DNA from 2 places in the Pseudoalteromonas sp. CO348 genome. Region 2 is predicted to be linked to the other one. Evidence: predicted binding sites of a transcription regulator. Region 2 holds the regulator's gene; the other holds the start of a gene.
The links. Region 2 encodes NrdR, which represses ribonucleotide reductase genes. Its sites were predicted from a motif close to AAACACNANATNTNGTGTTT; they were not measured.

Region 1 (6,606 bases), on a different contig from region 2:
TAGTACTGACCATCACGGATCCCTAATTCTTCCGCTAACCAATCTGGACGCGCAACATTTTCTTCACCAGTACGCTCAAGCATTGATTTAACGTTACCAAGATCCCAAGCTCGCGCAGTTAGCGCCGCTTTCGCTTCTGCTGGAGTTGGTGACTTACGAATAAGCTCAATGATTGGGTCAATGTTGGCTAGCGCAATTGCGAGGCCTTCAAGCGTATGCGCTCGGTCTCTTGCCTTACGCAGGTCAAATACAGTACGACGCGTTACGACTTCACGACGGTGAATAATAAACGCATCAAGCATTTCTTTCAGGTTGAAACACTTGGGCTGGTTGTTATCTAGTGCAACCATATTGATGCCAAACACAGTTTGTAGTTGTGTTTGAGCGTATAGGTTGTTTAGTACAACCTCACCGACTTCACCGCGTTTGATTTCAATAACAATACGCATACCGTCTTTATCAGACTCGTCGCGTAGTGCACTGATCCCTTCAACCTTTTTGTCTTTAACAAGCTCTGCAATCTTTTCAATTAGTCTTGCTTTGTTAACTTGGTAAGGAATTTCATGAACGATGATGGTTTCTTTGTTTGTTTTCTCATCGACTTCGATTTCAGCTTTCGCGCGAATATAGATCTTACCACGACCTGTTTTATAGGCTTGTTCGATGCCGTTTTTACCGCTAATGATGGCAGCAGTCGGGAAATCAGGACCCGGAATATAGTCGATTAACTCTTCAATGGTGATGTCTGGATTCTGGATCACAGCCAAACAACCATTGATCACCTCAGTTAAGTTGTGAGGTGGAATATTGGTCGCCATACCAACCGCGATACCAGATGAACCATTCACCAATAAGTTAGGCACTTTAGTTGGTAACACATCTGGAATTTGCTCTGTACCATCGTAGTTTGGTACATAATCAACGGTTTCTTTTTCAAGGTCAGCAAGTAACTCGTGAGCGACTTTCGCCATACGTACTTCGGTATAACGCATCGCAGCTGCAGAGTCACCATCGACAGAACCAAAGTTACCTTGTCCATCTACGAGCATATAGCGTAGAGAGAAAGGCTGAGCCATACGTACAATAGTATCGTAAACCGCGCTATCACCATGCGGGTGATATTTACCGATTACGTCACCAACTACACGAGCTGACTTTTTATAAGGTTTGTTCCAGTCATTTTTAAGTTCATTCATCGCGAACAATACACGACGGTGAACAGGCTTTAGGCCGTCACGTACGTCAGGTAATGCACGACCTACGATTACACTCATTGCATAATCTAGGTATGAATTTTTTAATTCATCTTCGATATTGACTGGCAGGATTTCATTGGCGAGATCAGACATTTGACTCCACTTTCCTTCAGTGTCCACCCCTTTTGTGTCACACTACAACTTGTGTTGAGATGCTATCTGAATATCAAATTGCTCTTTCTGCTGAAGCGCCAATTAAACGCGCTTCAAAAAATAGCCGAATTGCCTCAGAGTATCAGCGGGGGCTTTGTTTATTATAAAATTCGTCAAGCATGCTAACACACTTTTTACCGTTTTACAGGTGCTATTTTTATCTAATCCCCTTTATAATGCGCTCAATTCGACGAGGAAGTTTTTTATGACCGAACATCAAAATGTAGACCCTAATGAAATCGCTAAATTTGAAGAAATAGCAGAGCGCTGGTGGGACCGAGAGGGAGAGTTTAAACCATTACACGACATTAACCCGTTGAGATTGGACTTTATTAACGATAAGTGTGAAGGCCTATTTGCAAAAACAGTATTGGATGTCGGTTGTGGTGGCGGGATTTTAACAGAAAGCATGGCTAAGCTGGGTGCAAATGCAACCGGTATCGATATGGGGCAAGAGCCGCTTAACGTCGCAAAGCTCCACGCATTAGAGGTCGGCGTTAACGTAGACTATCAAAAAGTGCCAGCGGAAGAATTCGCAGCTATGCACCAAAGTGAATTCGATGTAGTAACTTGCATGGAAATGTTAGAACACGTACCAGACCCAGAATCCATTATTCGTTCAGTCGCGCAGCTAGTTAAGCCCGGCGGTCATGTATTTTTTTCTACCTTAAACAAAACTACAAAAGCGTATTTACTGGCTATCGTCGCTGCTGAAAAACTGCTTAAAATGGTTCCTGAAGGCACGCATGAGCACGATAAGTTTATTCGCCCTTCGACCTTAATTGACTGGGCTGAAAAGTACGACCTCAAAGTCAGAGCGGCGACAGGGATTAACTACAACCCTATCGGCAAAACATTTACCTTAACGAAAGACGTTTCAGTTAACTACATTCTACACTTTGAGAAGCTGGCATGATCCAAGCGGTACTATTTGATTTAGACGGCACCTTGCTGGATACCAGTGATGATTTGGGCGCTGCACTAAACCACGTTTTAACTGTTAATAAAATGCCTTCTGTCGGCAAACAGGTATATAGCAGTGCGATTTCAAACGGCGTAGCAGCGATGTTACAGGTAGGGTTTGGTGAGTCATTAAAGCACTTTGATACTCAGATATTACGTCAGGGGGTACTCGACTACTATCTGGCAAATCTATCAGTACATTCCCAATGTTTTGCGCAAATTGGTGAGTTATTAGCGGCACTTTTAGAAAAAGAGATTCAGGTTGGGATCATGACCAACAAACCTGAGTTTTTAACACTTCCGCTACTAAAACAGATCCCTGAACTTGCAAAGATCGAGACAGTAGTATGCGGAGATACGCTGGCGGTGGCCAAACCTCATCCCGAGCCTTTACTGTTAGTGGCGTCAAAATTGGGGGTGTCACCAGCGCAATGTATTTATGTTGGCGATGCTGAGCGAGACATTATTGCTGCAAAATCCGCAAAAATGATTAGTGCAGCAGCAATGTGGGGATTCATTCCATCTGAAGCTGAAGCTAAGTATTGGCAGGCGGATCTCTATCTTACTAACCCATTAGACACGTTATCGCATATTTAGTGTCGATAAAAAAATAAAACACCATATATTGTGTTTTTGCTATAATAGATACGAATTTGTGTAGAAAAAAATCAGTTAGAATTTTTTTTTATTTTTGCTGAAAAGCATCATCTTTTTGTTGATTTTTCTTTGTGGGCAGATAAGTGGATTGTCATAGGTTAGTGGATACTTACATAAATAAATTATCCCAAACTTATCCACAATTCTGCCCAAGTTGTTCTCTTGCAAATTCACATCAACCCCACTATCTTGTGATCCCTAGCCACTAGGGCACCATATATAGTGGTGGTTTGCTAAACAATTTTATATTCGTGCGATATCTAAAGCGCGTTCCTAAGGAATACAGGCACATAACATGAACCAACAGCTATCTGTATGCAAAAGAAACGGTCGCAAAGAACCGTTAGATCTAGATAAGATCCATCGTGTCATTACATGGGCGGCAGAAGGCCTAGATAACGTCTCAGTTTCTCAGGTTGAATTAAAGTCACACATCCAGTTTTATGACGGTATTCGTACTGGTGATATCCACGAAACGATTATTAAAGCTGCAGCCGATCTGATCTCAAAAGAGTCTCCAGATTATCAGTATCTAGCCGCTCGTTTGGCTATTTTCCACTTGCGTAAGAAAGCCTATGGCTGTTTTGAGCCGCCGCACTTACACGACCACGTGGTAAAGCTGGTTGAAGACAAGCGCTACGATCAGCACCTTCTTACTGACTACACAAAAGCAGAGTTTGATGAGCTAAACAGCTACATCGACCATAGCCGAGATATGAACTTCAGCTATGCAGCTGTTAAGCAGTTGGAAGGTAAGTACCTTGTACAAAACCGCGTAACGGGTGAAATCTATGAAAGTGCGCAGTTCTTATATGTTCTTGTAGCTGCTAGCCTGTTTGCAAACTACCCGAAAGAAACGCGTCTAGATTACATTAAGCGATTCTACGATGCGGTTTCAACATTCAAAATTTCATTACCAACGCCAATTATGGCGGGTGTTCGTACGCCGACACGTCAGTTTAGTTCATGCGTACTGATTGAATGTGCTGATAGCCTAGATTCAATCAACGCAACTTCTTCTGCGATTGTAAAATACGTCAGTCAGCGCGCTGGTATTGGTATTAACGCAGGTCGTATTCGTGCACTAGGTAGCCCAATCAGAAATGGTGAAGCGTACCACACAGGATGTATTCCATTTTATAAGCACTTCCAAACGGCTGTTAAAAGCTGTTCTCAAGGCGGTGTGCGTGGTGGCGCAGCGACCCTATTCTACCCGCTTTGGCATCTTGAAGTTGAAAACCTATTAGTACTAAAAAATAACCGAGGTGTTGAAGAGAACCGCGTGCGTCATTTAGATTATGGCGTGCAGTTCAACAAAACCATGTATAGCCGCCTAATTAAAGACGACTATATCACGCTATTTAGTCCATCAGATGTGCCAGGTCTTTACGACGCATTCTTTGAAGATCAAGATAAATTCGAAGAACTGTATGTTAAGTACGAGCAAGATGAGGCTATTCGTAAGAAACGCATTAAAGCGATTGAATTATTCTCAATGTTTGCGCAAGAACGTGCGAGCACCGGTCGTATTTATCTACAAAACGTTGACCACTGTAATACACACAGTCCGTTTGACTCTAAGGTTGCACCGATCCGCCAGTCAAACCTATGCCTTGAAATTGCACTACCAACGAAGCCGTTAAGCCATGTAAATGACCCTGAAGGTGAAATTGCACTTTGTACGCTTTCAGCATTTAACTTAGGTGCCATCAAGTCTCTAGATGAGCTAGAAGAGTTAGCAGAGCTTGCGGTTCGCGCACTTGATAACCTATTAGACTATCAAGACTACCCTGTTCCTGCTGCGTACAATGCAACGATGGGACGCCGTACCCTGGGTATCGGTGTGATTAACTTTGCCTATTATCTTGCAAAGAATGGTGTTAAGTACTCAGACGGTAGCGCTAACGGCCTAACACACAGAACATTTGAAGCGATCCAATACTATTTGATGAAAGCCTCGAATGAACTGGCAAAAGAGCGCGGCGCTTGCCCTAAGTTTAACGAGACGACCTACTCACAAGGTATCATGCCAATAGATACCTATAAGCGTGACCTTGATAAAGTCTGTGAAGAGCCATTACGCCTTGACTGGGATGCATTAAGAGCAAGTATCCAAGAACACGGTATGCGTAACTCAACGTTGTCAGCCTTGATGCCGTCAGAAACATCTTCGCAAATCTCAAATGCAACAAACGGTATTGAACCACCTCGTGGTCATATCAGTGTTAAAGCAAGTAAAGATGGTATCTTGAAGCAAGTTGTACCTGAGTACGACCGCCTCAAAGACAACTATGAGCTACTTTGGGATATTCCATCTAACGATGGTTACCTTGCGCTAGTTGGTATTATGCAGAAGTTCATCGATCAAACTATCTCTGCAAATACCAATTATGATCCAAGTAAGTTTGAAGCGGGTAAAGTTCCTATGAAGCTATTGCTGAAAGACTTACTCACCGCATACAAACTTGGTGTTAAGACACTTTACTATCATAATACCCGCGACGGTGCTTCGGATGCTCAAGATGAGCTGAAACCAGAAGCAGAAGACGATGGCTGTGAAGGCGGCGCTTGTAAGATATAACTTTTTATGCGGGTGGTCTTCACCCGCTTTTTTAGGTATTGAGTAACACATTTATGGCATATTCTACGTTTAGCAGAAATCATAACGACCAATTAAAAGAACCGATGTTTTTCGGACAAACTGTTAATGTATCTCGCTACGACCAACAGAAGTTCCCTATTTTCGAAAAGCTAATTGAAAAGCAATTATCGTTTTTCTGGCGTCCAGAAGAAGTAGACGTAAGTAAGGATAGATTGGACTTTCAGGCACTTCCTGAGCACGAAAGACATATCTTTTTGAGCAATCTAAAATATCAAACATTGCTAGACAGTGTTCAAGGTCGCTCTCCGAACGTTGCACTTTTGCCGATCGTCTCCATCCCTGAACTTGAAACTTGGATCGAAACTTGGGCGTTTAGTGAAACGATCCACAGTCGCTCTTACACTCACATTATTCGTAATGTGACGCAGAATCCGGAAGTGATCTTTGACGACATCGTGGGCAATGACAAAATTGTTGAACGTGCGGATGCAGTGACCAAGTATTACGACGAACTGATTGAAAAGGTAAGCCTTTATAATCAGTACGGTGAAGGTAAACATGAAATTAACGGCACAACGGTCGTCATTAACTTGTTTGAACTGAAAAAACTTCTGTATCTTTGCATCATGTCGGTAAACATCTTAGAAGCGATCCGCTTCTACGTGAGTTTTGCCTGCTCATTTGCTTTTGCTGAGCGAGAGCTTATGGAAGGTAATGCTAAGATCATCAAGCTAATTGCTCGTGATGAAGCGCTTCATTTGTCTGGCACACAGCATATGCTGAATATCATGCAAGAAGGCAAAGATGACCCTGAAATGTCTATCGTGGCAGCACAATGCCGTGACGAAGCGATTAAGATGTTTGTTGAAGCAGCTGAGCAAGAAAAAGAATGGGCTGAGTATCTATTTAAAGACGGCTCAATGATTGGCCTGAACAAAGATATTTTGTGTCAATACGTTGAGTACATCACAAATA
Region 2 (6,606 bases):
CGTTACTTTGGTTGGCGACAACATGAAAGCGCACAAAGGTCTTGCGGCCAAATTCTTTGCGTCACTTGCACAGGCTCAGGTGAATATTGTTGCCATCGCGCAGGACTCAACGGAGAGTTCTATTTCGGCGGTGGTTGACGGTGAACTTTGCCAAGATGCGGTAAAAGTGTGTCACGAAAACTTCTTCACGCACGTGCCATCCATCGATGTTTTCTTGATTGGCTGCGGTCTAGTGGGTCAAGAATTAATGAAGCAGTTTCATAAGCAGCAAGCATGGCTTGAAAAACGCAATATCCGTTTGAATCTCTATGGCATTGCAAACTCAAGTAAGTGTTACTTAGACCCAGAAGGCGTACCGTTTGATAACTGGGAGCTGGCGCTTGAGAAAGCTGAGTCGGGCTTTGATTTACAACAGGTGAGCCAGTTTGTTAGACAAAATCATTTAATTAACCCTGTGATTGTCGATTGTAGTGCGGCTCAATTCGTTGCCGATGGCTATTTAGACTTTCTTAATGCGGGCTTTCACGTCGTTGCGGCCAACAAAAAAGCCAATACTGGCAGCTATGAGTATTATCAGTCACTGCAGCAGGCTGCACTTGCTAAGCGCCGTCACTTTCTATACGAAACCAACGTTGGCGCCGGACTCCCTGTATTAGACAACCTTAAATTGCTGTTTGGCGCAGGAGATGAATTGCTTTCATTCAGTGGTATTTTGTCTGGCTCGCTATCGTATATCTTTGGCGTATTGTCGGATGGTTTATCGCTATCGGAAGCGACAGAGAAAGCCAAACAAAGCGGTTTTACAGAGCCAGATCCGCGCGATGACTTATCTGGTACGGATGTCGCGCGTAAGCTGCTTATCATTGCCCGTGAATCGGGGCTGCCGTTGGAGCTCAGTGATATTGAAGTTGAATCAGTATTACCTGAAGGGTTTGCTGAGGGCGCCAGTGTTGATGAATTTATGGCGCAATTACCGCAATTAGATGATGCTTTCGCAGCGCGTATTGCGGCGGCCAAAGCACAAGGCCAAGTGCTACGCTATGTCGGTTCAATCGTTGACGGTAAATGCCGCGTTGGCATTGAAGCGGTAGATAAAGAGCACGCTCTGTACGATATTCGCGATGGTGAAAACGCACTGGCTATTTTAAGCCAATATTATCAACCAAAGCCTTTTGTGATCAGAGGTTATGGCGCGGGCGCAGAAGTGACCTCTGCTGGCGTATTTGCTGATATCCTAAAAACGCTGTCGAGGTAGGAGTTATGAAAACGTTTTATGCACCAGCGTCAATGGGCAATTTTTGTGTTGGCTTTGACGCCCTTGGCGCCGCACTCCAGCCTATTGATGGCAGTTTACTGGGTGATCAGGTCAGCGTTGAAGCCGCAGAGCGTGATACGTTCAATTGTATTGGTCCATATGCCGAAAAGCTCTCCGCCGATCCTAAAGACAATTTGGCGTTCCAGTGTTTACAGCACTTCAAACAGTATGTAGCTCCCAGCATGCCTGCGGTTGCCATGACCTTGTATAAGGGCCTTCCTGTTGGTTCAGGTCTAGGCTCTAGCGCATGCTCTGTGGTTGCCGCTTTCGCTGCACTCAATGATTTTGCCAATACGCAATTAAACCAAGAGGCGCTCATTGAATTGATGGCCGACTTTGAAGCAAAAGTCAGTGGCGGTCGTCACTACGACAACATCACGCCATGCTACCTTGGTGGACTACAACTTACTGCGGACTGCATTCCAAGTAAAGCAATCAGCGTTGCGCATGATGAAAGCTGGTTTTATGTTATTGCATATCCTGGCTTTGCATTGAATACAGCGAAAGCAAGACAAGCACTACCGCAGCAATTTTCTTTGCATCATACGGTGGAATTTGCCCAGCGACTGTCTGGCTTTTGTTTATTGATGCAGTCAGGTCAATTTGACAAAGCACTGTCGATGATGAAAGACAGTATTGCCGAGGAAGCGAGAGCGCCACTCATTGCTGGCTTTTGTGAGGCAAAAGACGCGCTACCAGCTTTAGGTGCTGAGCTGGTGAGTATTTCAGGGGCAGGGCCCACACTATTTGCTATTTGTAAGTCTGAGCAACAGGCAAATGCAGTGCAGCAGTGGTTGCAACAAAATTACATTAATGAAGCGGGTTTTAGCCATATTTGCCGATTAGATGCGCAAGGCACAAGAGAATTAAGGGATCAAAAGTAATGAAATTAGTGAATTTAAAAGACGAACATCAGGTTGTTTCATTTGTTGAAGCGGTAAAAATCGGTTTAGGTCGTAACCAAGGGGTCTTTTTTCCTCCTACATTTGAGCGTATTGCGGATGTTGATGCACTACTTGAATTACCTTTTGCAGAGCGTAGTGCCAAGGTATTACATCACCTTATTGGTGATGAACTACCACAAGATACGCTCAATGCGATGGTAAAACGCGCCTTTAATTTCCCAGCTAAGTTAGTCGAAGTTACTAAAAATCAGCATTGTTTAGAGCTTTTTCATGGACCAACACTGGCGTTTAAGGACTTTGGCGGCCGCTTTATGGCGGAATGCATTAGCATGTTTAATCAAGGTGAGCGCGTGACTATCCTCACCGCAACAAGTGGTGACACTGGCGCCGCCGTTGCCCATGCATTTTACGAAAAAGAAAATGTCGATGTGGTGATCCTTTATCCTCATGGCAAAATTTCGCTTGCCCAACAAAAGCTGTTTACAACACTTGGGAAAAACATTCATTGTTATGCTGTAGATGGCAGCTTTGATGACTGCCAAGCGATGGTAAAGTCAGCATTCCTTGATGACGAAGTAAAGCAAAAGCTTGGTCTTAATTCGGCAAACTCCATCAACATCAGTCGTTTAGTGGCGCAAGTATGTTATTACTTTGAAGCGCTAGCGCAATTACCTAAATCGCAGCGTGATAAAGTGCATGTTTCAGTGCCAAGTGGTAACTTCGGTAATGTCTGTGCAGCAATGATTGCAGCGGCGGTTGGATTACCTATTGCCAAGTTAAGTGCCACGACAAACCAAAATGATACTGTGCCCCGTTACATTGCCTCGGGTGAGTGGCAACCAAACGACACTTTAGAGTCACTCTCTAATGCGATGGACGTGAGTAAACCTAATAACTGGCCTCGTGTTGAAATCATGTTAGAAAGAGGGGATTTTAACAAACATGACTTTTATTCACGTTCGGTGTCAGAAGCGCGGACTCAGGCGGTAATGCAAGAATTACATGACAAAGGTTACTTGGCTGAGCCGCACACTGCGATAGCCTACGAGGGATTAGCGCTGGACTCTCAAGCGGATGAAACCGGAATTTTCCTTGCCACTGCGCATCCTGCGAAATTTAAAGAATCTGTAGAAGGTGTTTTAAATCAGCAGCTTGATATGCCTAAACCATTGAACGATGCATTGCAAAAACCATGTTTGGCAGAGCCGCTTAGTGCAGATTATGATGCTTTGAAGGCGGCAATGTTAGCAAAACTCAACTAAATCAGAGAACCTGTCTGAGTGGGTAGAACGTCCACTCAGATAAGGTCAATTTCAAGACTATATTAGCTTTTCAAATGCAACTTGGGTTGTCTTATTTAAAATATTAATGTTTAAATAAAAAAATATCATCGCGATAGGGGTGTGAAATAAATTCAATCCCTGCTTAAATATGCCCATGCTGATTTCATAGGCAAACTGGTTATCTTGTGATGCTAGATTGTCTTTAAAAATACCCTTACGTTTACCTAGGAGAAACCATGTTAGAACGTAACATGAATATTGCAGATTTTGACCCAGAACTATTTGCAGCGATTGAAGCAGAAACTTCACGTCAAGAAGAGCACATCGAGCTTATCGCTTCTGAGAACTACTGTAGCCCACGTGTACTTGAAGCGCAGGGTTCTCAGCTAACAAACAAGTATGCTGAAGGTTACCCAGGTAAGCGTTACTACGGCGGTTGTGAGCACGTTGACGTGGTTGAGCAGCTCGCGATTGACCGTGCCAATGCGCTATTTGGTTCGACTTACGCTAACGTTCAGCCTCACGCTGGCTCACAAGCAAACGCGGCGGTATTCCAAGCGCTACTTCAGCCACATGATACCGTGCTAGGTATGAGCCTTGCCCACGGTGGTCACTTAACGCACGGTTCACACGTAAACTTCTCTGGTAAAACGTACAATGCTATCCAGTACGGTCTAAACGAAGAAACTGGCGAAATCGATTACGCGCAAGTTGAAGCGTTAGCACTTGAACACAAGCCAAAAATGATCATCGGTGGTTTCTCTGCGTACTCAGGGATCGTTGACTGGGCGAAGTTCCGCGAAATCGCTGATAAAGTAGGCGCTTACCTACTTGTTGATATGGCGCACGTTGCAGGTCTAGTTGCCGCTGGTATTTATCCAAGCCCAGTGCCTCATGCACACGTTGTAACAACAACAACGCACAAAACGCTAGCGGGTCCTCGTGGTGGTCTTATCATCTCTGCTTGTGATGATGAAGAAATCTACAAAAAGCTAAACTCTGCCGTATTCCCTGGTGGCCAAGGTGGTCCTCTATGTCACGTTATCGCTGCGAAGGCGGTTGCGTTCAAAGAAGCACTACAGCCAGAGTTCAAGTCATACCAAGAGCAAGTGGTTAAAAATGCACAAGCTATGGTTGCGGTACTTCAGGAGCGTGGTTATAAAGTGGTTTCTGGCAAAACTGAAAACCACCTGTTCCTACTTGACCTGATTGATAAAGACATCACAGGTAAAGATGCAGATGCAGCGCTTGGCCGTGCAAATATCACAGTAAACAAAAACTCCGTACCAAACGATCCACGTTCACCGTTCGTTACTTCTGGTCTGCGTATAGGTTCTCCTGCAATCACTCGTCGTGGCTTCAAAGAAGCTGAGTCGAAAGAGCTTGCTGGCTGGATCTGTGACGTACTAGACAACATCAATGATGAGTCTGTACAGGCACAAGTGAAAGAAAAAGTAAAAGCAATTTGCGCTAAATTACCTGTTTACGCATAATTTCGCTCACAAAAAAGCAGTTTTTTGTTATGATTAAGGCCGCATTCAAGCGGCCTTTTTTGTTTTTGAGTCAACGAGAGCGTCTATGCATTGTCCATTCTGTACAGCCAAAGATACCAAAGTGATAGATTCACGTTTGGTTGCTTCCGGCCACCAAGTCCGTCGCCGTCGTGAGTGTATTTTATGCCACGAACGCTTTACTACCTTCGAGGGCGCAGAGCTCTTAATGCCGCGCGTGATAAAGCAAGATGGTACCAGAGAGCCTTTCAATGAAGATAAGCTACTCAATGGCATGCACCGAGCGCTGGAAAAGCGCCCAGTCAGCACAGAACAAATAGAAGAAGTAGTACACCAGATTAAATCTCAAATTCGTGGTACGGGTGAACGCGAAGTACCAAGCGACATGATTGGCGAATGTATTATGGAAGCCCTCAAAAAGCTCGATAAAGTGGCTTATGTGCGATTTGCTTCAGTATATCGCTCTTTTGAAGATATTCGTGAGTTTGGTGAAGAAATTGCGAGGTTGGGGGATTGAGCCAGTTCACAGCGCAAGACCATGATTACATGAGCCGCGCCATCACGCTTGCAAAGCGCGGTAAATACACCACAACACCTAATCCAAACGTCGGCTGTGTGATCGTAAAAGACGGTGAAATCGTCGGCGAAGGCGCGCACTTAAAAGCAGGTGAAGGCCATGCTGAAGTGCATGCGCTTAAGCAAGCTGGAGCTAAAGCCGCTGGTGCAACTGCCTATGTAACGCTTGAGCCGTGTAGTCACTATGGCAGAACGCCGCCGTGTGCTAAAGGTCTGATTGACGCAGGCGTCAGCAGAGTGGTTGCAGCCATGGTTGATCCCAACCCACAAGTTGCAGGGCGTGGATTGGCAATGTTAGAGGCCGCGGGAATTGCAACGGCTTTTGGTTTGTTAGAGCCACAAGCAAGGGCACTGAATACCGGATTCTTGAAGCGAATGGAGCATGGATTGCCATTCGTGACTTGTAAGCTTGCCGCTTCTCTTGATGGTAAAACCGCACTAAACAATGGCCAGAGCAAGTGGATTACCTCAGCGGAAGCGCGCTTAGACGTACAGAGCCACCGCGCGCAGAGCTGTGTGGTCTTGACCGGAGCGGATACGGTTATGGTAGACAACGCCAGACTCAATGTTCGTGAGGAGTTTTTGCAAGACACCGATTATCCTCAATCTGAGCTACGCCAGCCGATACGTGCGATTATTGACTCACAAAATCGTCTGACACCAGATCTTGCGCTATTTAAAATTACATCTCCGGTGATTATTTTTCGCCGTACTATTGATAATTCAGCGCAATGGCCTCATTTCGTAGAGCAAATTGTCGTGCCTGAAATCAACGGTAAGCTCGACCTAAAAGCCGTGCTCAACAAGCTGGCTGAAAAGCACTGTAATTATGTTTGGTTAGAAGCCGGTGCCACCCTTGCGGGGGTAATGCATGAACAAGGGCTAATCGATGAATATATCGTCTATTTGGCACCGAAAATAATTGGCGCTGGAAAAGGGCTGTTTAACACCACGCCACTGAGTGCCATGTCGCAAATACCAGAGTTAGTGTTTGGCGACGTTTGCCAAGTGGGGCC

Region 1: a site for NrdR is predicted at 3,238-3,257, ahead of nrdA (class 1a ribonucleoside-diphosphate reductase subunit alpha). Genes of this name have one in related genera too.

What each region holds. Positions count from the first base shown of each region.
Region 1 is NZ_SGPI01000016.1:129,421-136,026, reverse strand. Features, by position in the region: gene gyrA (DNA gyrase subunit A) at 1-1,349, opposite strand, end outside; gene ubiG (bifunctional 2-polyprenyl-6-hydroxyphenol methylase/3-demethylubiquinol 3-O-methyltransferase UbiG) at 1,615-2,325, shown strand; gene EXT48_RS07130 (HAD family hydrolase) at 2,322-2,969, shown strand; gene nrdA (class 1a ribonucleoside-diphosphate reductase subunit alpha) at 3,325-5,610, shown strand; gene nrdB (class Ia ribonucleoside-diphosphate reductase subunit beta) at 5,664-6,606, shown strand, end outside.
Region 2 is NZ_SGPI01000010.1:128,934-135,539, forward strand. Features, by position in the region: gene thrA (bifunctional aspartate kinase/homoserine dehydrogenase I) at 1-1,255, shown strand, start outside; gene thrB (homoserine kinase) at 1,261-2,199, shown strand; gene thrC (threonine synthase) at 2,199-3,482, shown strand; gene glyA (serine hydroxymethyltransferase) at 3,740-4,996, shown strand; gene nrdR (transcriptional regulator NrdR) at 5,082-5,531, shown strand; gene ribD (bifunctional diaminohydroxyphosphoribosylaminopyrimidine deaminase/5-amino-6-(5-phosphoribosylamino)uracil reductase RibD) at 5,528-6,606, shown strand, end outside.